Regions from separate parts of the Providencia sp. UF-183 genome, predicted to be linked through region 1. Evidence: predicted binding sites of a transcription regulator. Region 1 holds the regulator's gene; the other holds the start of a gene.
The links. The regulator PhoB, encoded in region 1, activates phosphate uptake and scavenging genes when phosphate is short. The targets are predictions, from matches to a motif close to CTGTCATAAAACTGNCNNAT.
Positions count from the first base shown of each region.

Region 2: the regulator PhoB is predicted to act here: its motif matches at 2,973-2,992, upstream of AC4IFT_RS00800 (esterase-like activity of phytase family protein).

Region 1 is NZ_JBSICD010000003.1:138,724-144,035, reverse strand. Features, by position in the region: gene brnQ (branched-chain amino acid transport system II carrier protein) at 1-1,169, opposite strand, end outside; gene phoR (phosphate regulon sensor histidine kinase PhoR) at 1,660-2,970, opposite strand; gene phoB (phosphate regulon transcriptional regulator PhoB) at 2,994-3,683, opposite strand; gene sbcD (exonuclease subunit SbcD) at 3,920-5,131, shown strand; gene AC4IFT_RS03555 (AAA family ATPase) at 5,137-5,312, shown strand, end outside.
Region 2 is NZ_JBSICD010000001.1:198,797-204,108, forward strand. Features, by position in the region: gene ybbA (putative ABC transporter ATP-binding protein YbbA) at 1-475, shown strand, start outside; gene ybbP (putative ABC transporter permease subunit YbbP) at 472-2,919, shown strand; gene AC4IFT_RS00800 (esterase-like activity of phytase family protein) at 3,060-4,442, shown strand; gene AC4IFT_RS00805 (MFS transporter) at 4,569-5,312, opposite strand, start outside.

The DNA of each region.
Region 1 (5,312 bases):
GCTTTCACCGCGCCGATTAAGCCTACGACAAAGCTGACTAGCATTGTTGGCGCAATTACCACTGTTGGATTTTTCCACCATTTCAATGTAAAGCTCATTAATATCAAGACAATACAAGGTGGATAAATTGAAACCAACACAGGTAATGAGAAGGCGATTAACTTACTTAAACCTAAGTTTGAGATGATCATGGAGAAAACCCCTAAGATCAGCACAAGCTTACGGTAAGAAATCGGCACATAGCGGCTAAAGAACTCAGCGCAAGCACAAGTCAACCCAACAGCAGTCACCATACAAGCCACAAAAATCAATACCGCAAGGAAGAAACTGCCGTAGCCACCAAACGTATACTGAACATAAGTGTGCAGGATATCCGCGCCATCTTCTGGATTCGGGATCAGTGAACCGCTATTTTCACCCAGTTTGAATAAGGATAGATACACCAGCGTCAACAGTACCCCAGCAATTAAGCCAGCCCACATGGTATAGCGAGTGAGTAATGATGAATTTTCGATACCCCGTGAACGCGCTGCATTCACGATAACAATACCAAACACCATCGCCCCAAGGGTATCCATTGTGAGGTAGCCGTTAATAAAGCCATTTGAGAAGGCCATATCGCGGTATTCTACCGTTGATGGAATTGGGTCACCTGCTGGCCACATTACGGCTGCGACGCCTAAAATAGCCAGTGCGAGCATTTTTACAGGCGCCAATATGTGCCCTACGCTATCCAGTAATTTGCCCGGATACAGCGAAATACCTATCACTAGCACAAAATAAACTGCGCTATAGATAAGCAGTAACATGTCAGACTCGCCACCAAATAACGGGGCGATACCCACTTTATACGATACGGTTGCGGTTCTAGGCGTTGCGAATAATGGGCCAACAGATAAGTAAGCGACAACCGCGAGCAGTAAACCCGCGGTTTTCCCCACTGGTGTGCTCAGGGCTTCAATTCCGCCCCCAACTTTCGCTAATGCGATAACGGTTAATACGGGTAGACCTACACCTGTGACTAAAAAGCCAAGTGCGGCGGTCCAAACTTGTTCCCCTGCCTGTAAGCCAACCATCGGAGGGAAAATGATATTTCCTGCCCCGACAAATAACGCAAAGGTCATAAAACCTAATGCGATGATATCTCTTGATGATAAACGATGAGCCATATTATGTTAATTTTTAGTAGCGGAAATAGAAAATTACGGGTATGCACCTAGCAACCCTTTGAAATATATATAGCGAGATAGAATTCTGATAAACATACTGTTAACAATATAAAAAGTATGCTTGCTTGCCGATGACAAAACGAAAAATCAAAAAACAGAAAAAATCGCCAATAACTGACAACAAGTAGAACTTTTATAGGGCAAAAAGGCAATAGCAAACCCGAAAACAAGAGGAAATAACTAAACTAATTTTCAGAACCAGTGATTCATTTCAGTAAAATCACAATACCCGTTATATGATTTGCTTGAAAATTAATCAACTCCTCATTTTATCATTCACTTTTTTTGATAACAGGTAGGATATATTATTTTAAAATTATTAGTTGGTGGGATAATATAAAAAAACAATGCATTAATAGAATTAATTAATCGAAATAGAAGCAGGATCCACTTTATTAATAAATTGATTCTATTAATAAAGTGGAATTTTCTAAGCTTTTTTGAGTTTTTTATCATCAACAATTAGCACTGGCGGCAAGGTAAATGAGAACTCACTCCCTTTCCCCACTTGGCTAGTAACCACCAGCTGGCTGCTATGGTGTTGAACGGCATGTTTTACAATAGCCAACCCAAGCCCTGTACCGCCGCCACCTTGGCGTGAACGCGCTTTATCCACACGATAAAAACGCTCAGTTAAGCGAGGAAGATGTTCCGACGGGATCCCGGGGCCATTATCCTTCACACTAAACCGCGCGCCATTGCTGGTTCTTTGCCAATCAACACAAATTTTTGTGCCTTCTGGCGTATGATTAATGGCGTTATACACTAAGTTCGCCACCGCACTGCGCAATTGCTCTTCATTGCCATGCACCCGCAGTGATTCATCGATGTTAAACTCAAATTGCTGGCGACCGTGGCTTAAACTTAACGCCTCTTGCTCAATCATTTTGAGGATCACGGGAATATTTACTTGCTCATCAAGGTTGATTTGCGGGGCAATTTCGATGCGGGATAACTGCAAAAGTTGTTTCACTAAATTATCCATTCGGTGAGCTTGCTCTTGCATCACATTCAGCGCTTTTTTATTGACAGCAGGCATACCTTCTTGGTCATCCATCACCTCAAGATATCCCTGAATAACGGTAAGTGGCGTGCGTAGTTCATGACTCACATTGGCAAAAAAATCTCTACGCGCTTTCTCCAACCGACGTTTTTCAGTGACATCTCGCGCCACCATCAATAATTGCCCTTCCGTATAAGGCAAAATACGAAACTCAACAATTTCCCCACTATTAAGCTCAATGGTTAATGCTTGGTCATAACTTTTGATTGAAAAATAGCGGCTAAAATCAGGGTAACGCAATAGATTGAAAATATGTTGGCCGTTATCTTCTGGCCAGCGAAAACCTAACAACGCCTGCGCATGGCGGTTACACCAGAAAATATTGCCCTCCGTGGTCATCATCACGACGGCATCCGGTAAAGATTCAGCCCCACTACGAAAGCGCTTAATCAGTTGCCCTAATTCGCGACGGCGTTTACGGTTACGTTGCTGCATCTGGTAAATGCCGTAAAATATCGGCTCCCAGCCCCCTCGCCCCTCGGGTGGTAACATGCTTTTATCCAACCAAAGCCAATAAGACAATTTCAGCAAGTTATACGCATGCCACACTAAGGCGGCCAGTAAAGAAACCACTAGCAGCCAAGGTAAGTGCCCGATAAAAACGGACAAAATCAGCGCGGGTAAGATAAATAAAAACAGCCCCCAAATCAGCTGTTTAATCGATAAGCGTTCAAGCACGCATGTCTCTCCCTAGTGTGTCGTTAATAACGAACAGAGAAACGGTAACCTGTACCGCGTACTGTTTGCACCATTTTATCATGACCTTCAGTTTCTAGCGCCTTTCTTAAACGCCGAATGTGTACATCCACCGTTCTGTCTTCAACATAAACGTTCGCGCCCCAGACATAATTCAAGAGCTGTTCACGGCTGTAAACACGTTCAGGGTGCGTCATAAAGAAATGCAGAAGTTTATATTCCGTTGGCCCCATATCAATTGGGGTTTCGTTACTGGTTACACGGTGGGAGGTTGGGTCTAAGGTTAACCCATTCATTTCGATGATATCTTCCGTCGACATTGGAGAGATTCGACGGAGAATCGCTTTAACACGAGCAATTAATTCTTTCGGGGAAAACGGCTTAATCAAATAATCATCCGCACCGACCTCTAGGCCTTTCACGCGATCCTCTTCTTCCCCACGAGCCGTTAGCATCATCACTGGGACATCGCGAGTGGCGCTATCACGCTTCATATGTTTAATCACTTGGAGCCCTGACCCACCGGGGATCATCCAATCTAATAACACCAAATCGGGTAGAGGGTCGACTAACTGTGCAATTGCGCTGTCATAATCATCAGCTTCAATCGGCTGGAAACCATTCTGTTCTAATACAAAACAAACCATTTCTCGGATGGGCGCTTCATCTTCAACCACTAGAATGCGTCTTGCCATGATTGTTCCTGTAAATAAGAAGACATTGTTAATGTGAACGCATTATGCGTCACTTTTATGACAGAATTATGAATGTCTATTCGCAAATCAAATATTTCTCCTTATATTAGCGGGTAAATGTCATCTAAGTGAAATAATTCCGCCATAACACGAGAAAAACACGAGGTTTTGATAGGATAAGGTATACTGGATAGCAGTAATTTATGCCCTTTATCGAAGACAGGAACTGATGGCTCATGCGCATTATTCACACCTCTGACTGGCATCTTGGCCAATACTTTTTTACCAAAAGCCGTGCGCCTGAGCACCAACACTTTTTAAATTGGCTAGTGAACCAAGTCGAAATTCATCAAGTCGATGCCGTCATTGTGGCAGGGGATATTTTCGATACAGGGTCACCGCCAAGCTATGCCCGCGAGTTATATAATAAATTTATTGTAGATTTGCAAAAAACCGGTTGCCAGTTGGTCATTTTGAGCGGCAATCACGATTCCGTCTCTGTTCTGAATGAATCAAGCTCATTATTAAGCTACCTTAATACCCAAGTGGTCACCTCTGGCAGTGAGCCGAATGTTATCACTCTGCACAATAAACAAGCGCAACCCATTGGTCTCGTGTGCGCGATCCCTTTCTTGCGTCCTCGAGATATCCAACAGAGTGTTGCAGGGCAAAGTGTTGAAGAAAAACAACTTTCCCTCCAAACTGCCATTCATGATCACTACCAAGCCAGCTATCAACTCGCCCTCGAGCAACGGGCAATGCTCGGCCTGGATATTCCGATTATTGCCACAGGGCATTTAACGGTGATTGGAGCGGAACTCACAGATTCCGTACGCGATATTTATATCGGCACATTAGAAGCCTTCCCTTCAGGGGCATTTCCCCCTGCGGATTATATTGCACTTGGTCATATTCATCGCCCTCAAGTCATTGGTGGAAAACAACAGATTCGTTATTGCGGCTCCCCTATTGCCCTCAGTTTTGATGAAACTGCCCAACATAAAAGTGTCTGTTTAGTTGAGTTTACAGGTAGCAAATTAAGCAAAATAACCCCGTTAGCGATCCCTATTTTTCAGCCTTTACAAACGCTTAAAGGCTCATTAAAAGAGATAGAGCAACAACTTACTGTATGGCAGGACTACCAAGGTGAAAATGCGGTTTGGTTAGATATCGAAGTCGCGTCTCAAGATTATCTGGCGGATATTCAACAGCGCATCGAAACACTCACACAAAACCTTCCCGTTGAAGTCGTATTACTGCGCCGTGCAAGAAAACAAAAACAAGGGCAAAACCTTGCGCTAGCGAATGAAACCCTGAATGAACTTACCGTAGAAGAGGTTTTCCTACGCCGCCTAAGTGAAGAAACCCTTGAAGACCCTGAACGTGAACAGCGTCTAACCCAACTTTTCCAACAGTCCTATGACGCATTACGCCACGAGCAAGGGTAATTGACATGAAAATCTTAAGCTTACGCCTAAAAAACATTAACTCTCTCAAAGGCGAATGGAAAATCGATTTTACGCAAGAACCGTTTGCCAGTCAGGGGTTATTTGCCATCACCGGTGCGACAGGGGCAGGAAAAACCACCTTATTGGATGCCATTTGCCTCGCGTTATATCACCGTACACC
Region 2 (5,312 bases), on a different contig from region 1:
TCAAGACCTAACACGTATGGATGAAGAAGAACGCGCCCGTTTACGTGCACAAAGCGTGGGGTTTGTGTTTCAATCATTTATGTTAATCCCCACATTAAATGCCATTGAAAACGTGCAGTTACCTTCGCTACTACGTGGAGAGTCAGAGTCATCGAGCTACCAACATGCAGCAGAGTTACTGACTGACTTAGGCTTGAAAGATCGCATGAAGCACATGCCTCCGCAGCTTTCTGGTGGTGAACAACAGCGTGTGGCGCTGGCGCGTGCATTTAATGGTCGACCACAAATTTTATTCGCCGATGAGCCGACAGGGAACCTTGATAGGCAAACAGGGGATAAAATTGCTGACTTGCTGTTCGCCATGAACAAAGAACATGGCACGACGCTGATTTTAGTCACACACGATAACGAACTCGCTGCACGTTGCCAGCGCCGCTTACGCTTAGTTGATGGGCAATTGAGGGAAGAAGCATGATTTGGCGTTGGTTCTGGCGTGAATGGAAAACGCCCTCATTACTGATTGTTTGGTTAGCGCTCACGCTCGCTGTTGCGTGTGTATTAGCGTTAGGGCGTATTAGTGACCGTATTGAAAACAGCATGAGCTACCAAAGCCGTGAGCTACTTGCCGGGGATCTGGTTCTACGCTCCTCACACCCGAGCGAGCCCGCTTGGTTGCAAGAGGCCCAAAAAGACGGGTTAAAACTGAGTCAGCAGATTTCATTTTCGACGATGGCCTATGCAACGGAAGATGAAGATGCCCGACCACAGTTGGTGTTAGTCAAAGCCGCTGACAAGGCTTATCCGCTATATGGTGGGTTAGTGACAGAACCTGAGGGGTTAGTACCAACCCAAGGGGAGGTGTTAGTTGCCCCTCGCTTATTAGAGTTATTGAATCTGAACATTGGCGATAATATTGATATCGGTGATGCGACATTAAAGGTTTCTGGCAAGTTAATCCAAGAGCCTGATAGTGGTTTTAACCCGTTCCAGATTGCACCAAGGGTATTAATTGCGATTGAAGACGCACCATTAACAGGGGCAATTCAGCTCGGTAGCCGTTTAACCTATCGCGACATGTTTGCGGGAGATAGTCAGGTTATCGATGCATTTAAGCAGAAATTTGATAAAAACCTGCGCAATGACCAGCGCTGGTATACCTTAAGTGAAGACAATGGCGCGGTGGGGAAAACCTTCCAACGTGCTCAGCAGTTTTTGTTGTTATCTGTCTTATTAACCCTGTTATTAGCGATTGCTGCTGTTGTGGTTTCTATGACTCACTATTGCCGCAGCCGTCACCAGCTGATTGCGGTTCTAAAAACCCTAGGGGCAGGGCGTAGTGCGCTACGCAAATGGATCATTGGCCAGTGGTTAGTCATTTTAGTGGCAGCGGCATTATTAGGTTCATTATTAGGGCTAGCCTTTGAGGGCATTCTGATGCAAATTCTGGGCGCAATGCTGCCAAAAGAACTGCCTCCTGCTAGCCTAATGCCGTGGGTCTGGGCGATAGGGACATTGTTTATCATTGCCATTATTGTAGGCAGCCGACCTTATTACCAATTGATGGCGACCCAACCTTCTCGGGTGTTACGTGAAGATGCAAAATCCCCCGTGTGGCCGCTGCATTACTATCTCCCTGTGGTTATTTTAATTGTCGTGGGCGGGTTATTTGTTTTTGCGGGAGTAAACCCTCTGTTATGGTCGATTTTGGCGGGGATTGTTGTCGTTGCGATTTTATTGGCTTTAATTGGCTGGGTCGGGCTTTGGGGGCTGAGGCACATTAAGTTTCGCCAACTGAGTTTGCGCCTTTCTGTTAGCCGTTTATTACGCCAACCGTTACAGACTATCACCCAAATGAGCGCATTTTCGCTCTCGTTTATGTTGTTGGCATTATTAATTTTAGTGCGTGGGGATTTGCTCGATCGTTGGCAGCAACAACTCCCTGCGGATAGCCCAAATTATTTTCTAATTAATATGAACGAGTCACAGCTTAAGCCTGTAACTCAGCTATTGGCACAGTATCAAGTTAAACCTACCGAGTTTAACCCCGTGGTATTGGCACGCTTAACCGATATTAACGACCAATCTGCTATTGAGTGGGCTGATAAGCGCGACCCGAACAATAACACGGTGAGGCGTGAACTCAGTTTGACGTGGCAATCCCAATTGGCGCCTGCAAATATTGTGGATGAAGGCACATGGCCACCGAAAGCGGGTGAAGTGTCCATCGAACAAACTGTTGTCAAAGAGTTAGGGTTAAAACTGGGGGATAAGCTGACGTTTAATGCGGGAGCACAAGTCTTTTCGGCGACAGTAAGCAGTATCCGAACGGTAGACTGGGAAAGTTTACGACCCAATTTCTACTTTATTTTCTCGGAAGAAAGCTTATCGAAAATGCCCGCAACATGGCTGAGTAGTTTTCATTATGAAGGTGATGGCCAGTTATTGACACAACTTAGCCGCCATTATCCGACTATCAATGTGTTGGATACGGGGGCTATTATTACGCAGATTCAGCAAATTCTTCAGCAAGTCAGCCAAGCCCTTGAAGTGATGGTGGTTTTGGTGATTTTCTGTGGGTTATTGCTATTGCTGGCGCAAATTCAAGTGGGAATGAACCAACGGGAACGGGAGCTGGTGGTCTATCGGACCTTGGGTGCAAGCAAAAAACTGATGCGTAGAACCTTATGGAGCGAGTTTGCATTGCTTGGCTTAATGGCAGGCCTTGCCGCAGCCTTTGGTGCTGAAATTGCCCTGTGGTTATTGCAGAGCAAAGTGTTTGATTTCCCATGGCAACCTGAATGGCGTATGTGGGTGTTATTGCCTCTGTGCGCGGCTATTTTGCTGTCTATTTGTGGTGGCTGGTTAGGCTTGCGTTTATTAGGCACAGGCAGCCAGCACCGCCGATTACCCAATGGGTGATTAGTTTATAAAGAATAATTGGGCGTGAAATCATTTACGCCCAATTAAAATAACTGTCTTCAATCCTTCACAAAACCGTCATTCACTCAAGTTATGATTCCGCCGTCGATTATTGATAGCCTTAAAATGGAAACATAACCATGCAGCATAAAAATTCAATTAAACGCTCAGTTAAACAAAAAGTTGGCTCGTTTTCTTTATTGGCAAGCTTGATTTCATTCAGCCTCTCAGGGTTCGCTCAACAAGAAGTGCCTGCCACATTAGCGGGGCATTCTATTCTTCCTGTTGATTCCACGGTGCCTGCACCACAAAATGCGCCTTCAGACTTACAAGTTAGCGGTAAATTCACCACGGGGACACGCGTTGATACCCTCGGTAAAGTGGAAGGAAAATCCGCTGATCGCCCAACAGGAAAACACATTCCAATTAAAGGGCAGCCATTACAAGGCCATTCGGGGATTAAACGTATGGCGGATGGTACCTATTGGGTGTTAACGGATAATGGGTTCGGTAATAAAGTGAATTCACCAGACTCGATGCTGTATGTGACGCAATATGATATCGATTTTAAATCAGGCAAAACCACACCACTCAAAACGGTTTTTTTCCATGATCCCGATAAAATTATTCCTTTTCATATTATTAATGAGAGCACAAAGGAACGTTATTTAACGGGCAGTGATTTTGACCCAGAAAGTTTTCAATTTGCGAATGGCGCGTTATGGGTAGGGGATGAATTTGGCCCATACCTGTTAAAAATGGATTTGGATGGCAAAGTGCTAGCCCTGTTTGAAACACAAGTCGATGGCAAAAAAGTGGTTTCCCCTGATCATTACCAAGTCACCACACCGGGTAAACCAACGGATAAAGTGGCTTTCCAAGTTAATCGCTCAAAAGGATTTGAAGGGATGGCCTCCTCGCCAGACGGTTCAAAACTGTACCCAATGCTTGAAGGGGCGATTTGGGTAGATGAGAAACAAGATTATGAAAATGTAGATGGCAAACGTGCTGCTCGCATTCTTGAGTTTGATGTGAAAAAACAAGATTGGACAGGTAGAAGTTGGTTGTATGTATTTGAAGACAATCAAAATGCTATCGGCGATTTTAATTTAATCGATGAGACCCACGGCTTAATTATCGAACGTGATAATGGTGAGGGGACATCGGATAAAGCCTGCGCCGCGGGCAGTGCAAACACGGAAAATTGCTTTAGTAACCTCGCGAAATTTAAACGCGTATACCGCATTGCATTTTCAGACGAAAACGTCGGCGGTGCGGTTGATAAGCAGGCGTACATTGATTTAATGAATATTAAAGACCCAAATAGTCAGGCTAGAAAGCCACTGAATGATGGGGTGTTTACTTTCCCATTCTTCACGATTGAGAACGTGGACGTGGTTGACGGCGAACATATTATTGTTGGAAATGACAATAACTACCCATTTTCATCGAGCCGTGATCCTAATAAAGCCGATGATAACGAGTTTATTCTGTTGAAAGTGCCTGAATTGTTAAAGCCTTGATTGACTTTGTGCCACCTCATTGTGGTTTATGGTGGCACAATATGAAACGCATGTTTTGATCCAATATCTGGTTTTCTGATCATTTTCCCTTGGTTATTATTTTCCCGAGCTTGTGCTCGGGATTTTTTATTTGGCGTTGAGGGAAGGTGGTTTCATCATTAAGGTCAAACCGAGGATCACCACAACAGGGGCGGTAATCACTAAAAATGCGGGGGTGAAGCTACCTGTGTAGTCCTTGATCCCACCTGCGATAAATGGCGCTAAACAGGCAATAGTTGAAATCAAGTTAACCACAGAAAATAGCTCTAAATAAGGCCCGCGGCCAAAGTAGTTTGATAGCAAAACGCTTGAGGCCAAGAATGTCATGCCGTAACCAATCCCTACAAACAGCACAAATAAAATTAACCAGAACCAAGAGCTTGCGATACTGAGGAAGATAACCCCTAACACCATAATAATTAAGCTGCCAATAAGCAGTTTTTTCGGCTCCAGCCATTCTCCAGCAGCCCCACCAATAAAACGTGAGAATGCATTTACAAAAGCCATCGTACTCAGTAATGAAACCGCTACTGTCATACCGAAGCCTCGTTCTTCAATATGGGCAACTGCAAAGCTATTTACGGTAATCCCACACCATAAAAATGACGTATAAGTTGCAGCGATTAAATAAAATTGCCACGTACGCAGAGCGCGTCCAACTGTCCATACTTCGGCAGTACGGTAAATGGGTTTGCTTGCATTACTGACCTGTTTTTGCATCACTTTTTTGGCGTGTTCTTGCTCTTGTTTACCTTCTCGCAGCATAAAGATAGTGATAAGTGTGACGATGCTGAGATAGACCGCGCATAAAACCCAGTGCATACGCCACGA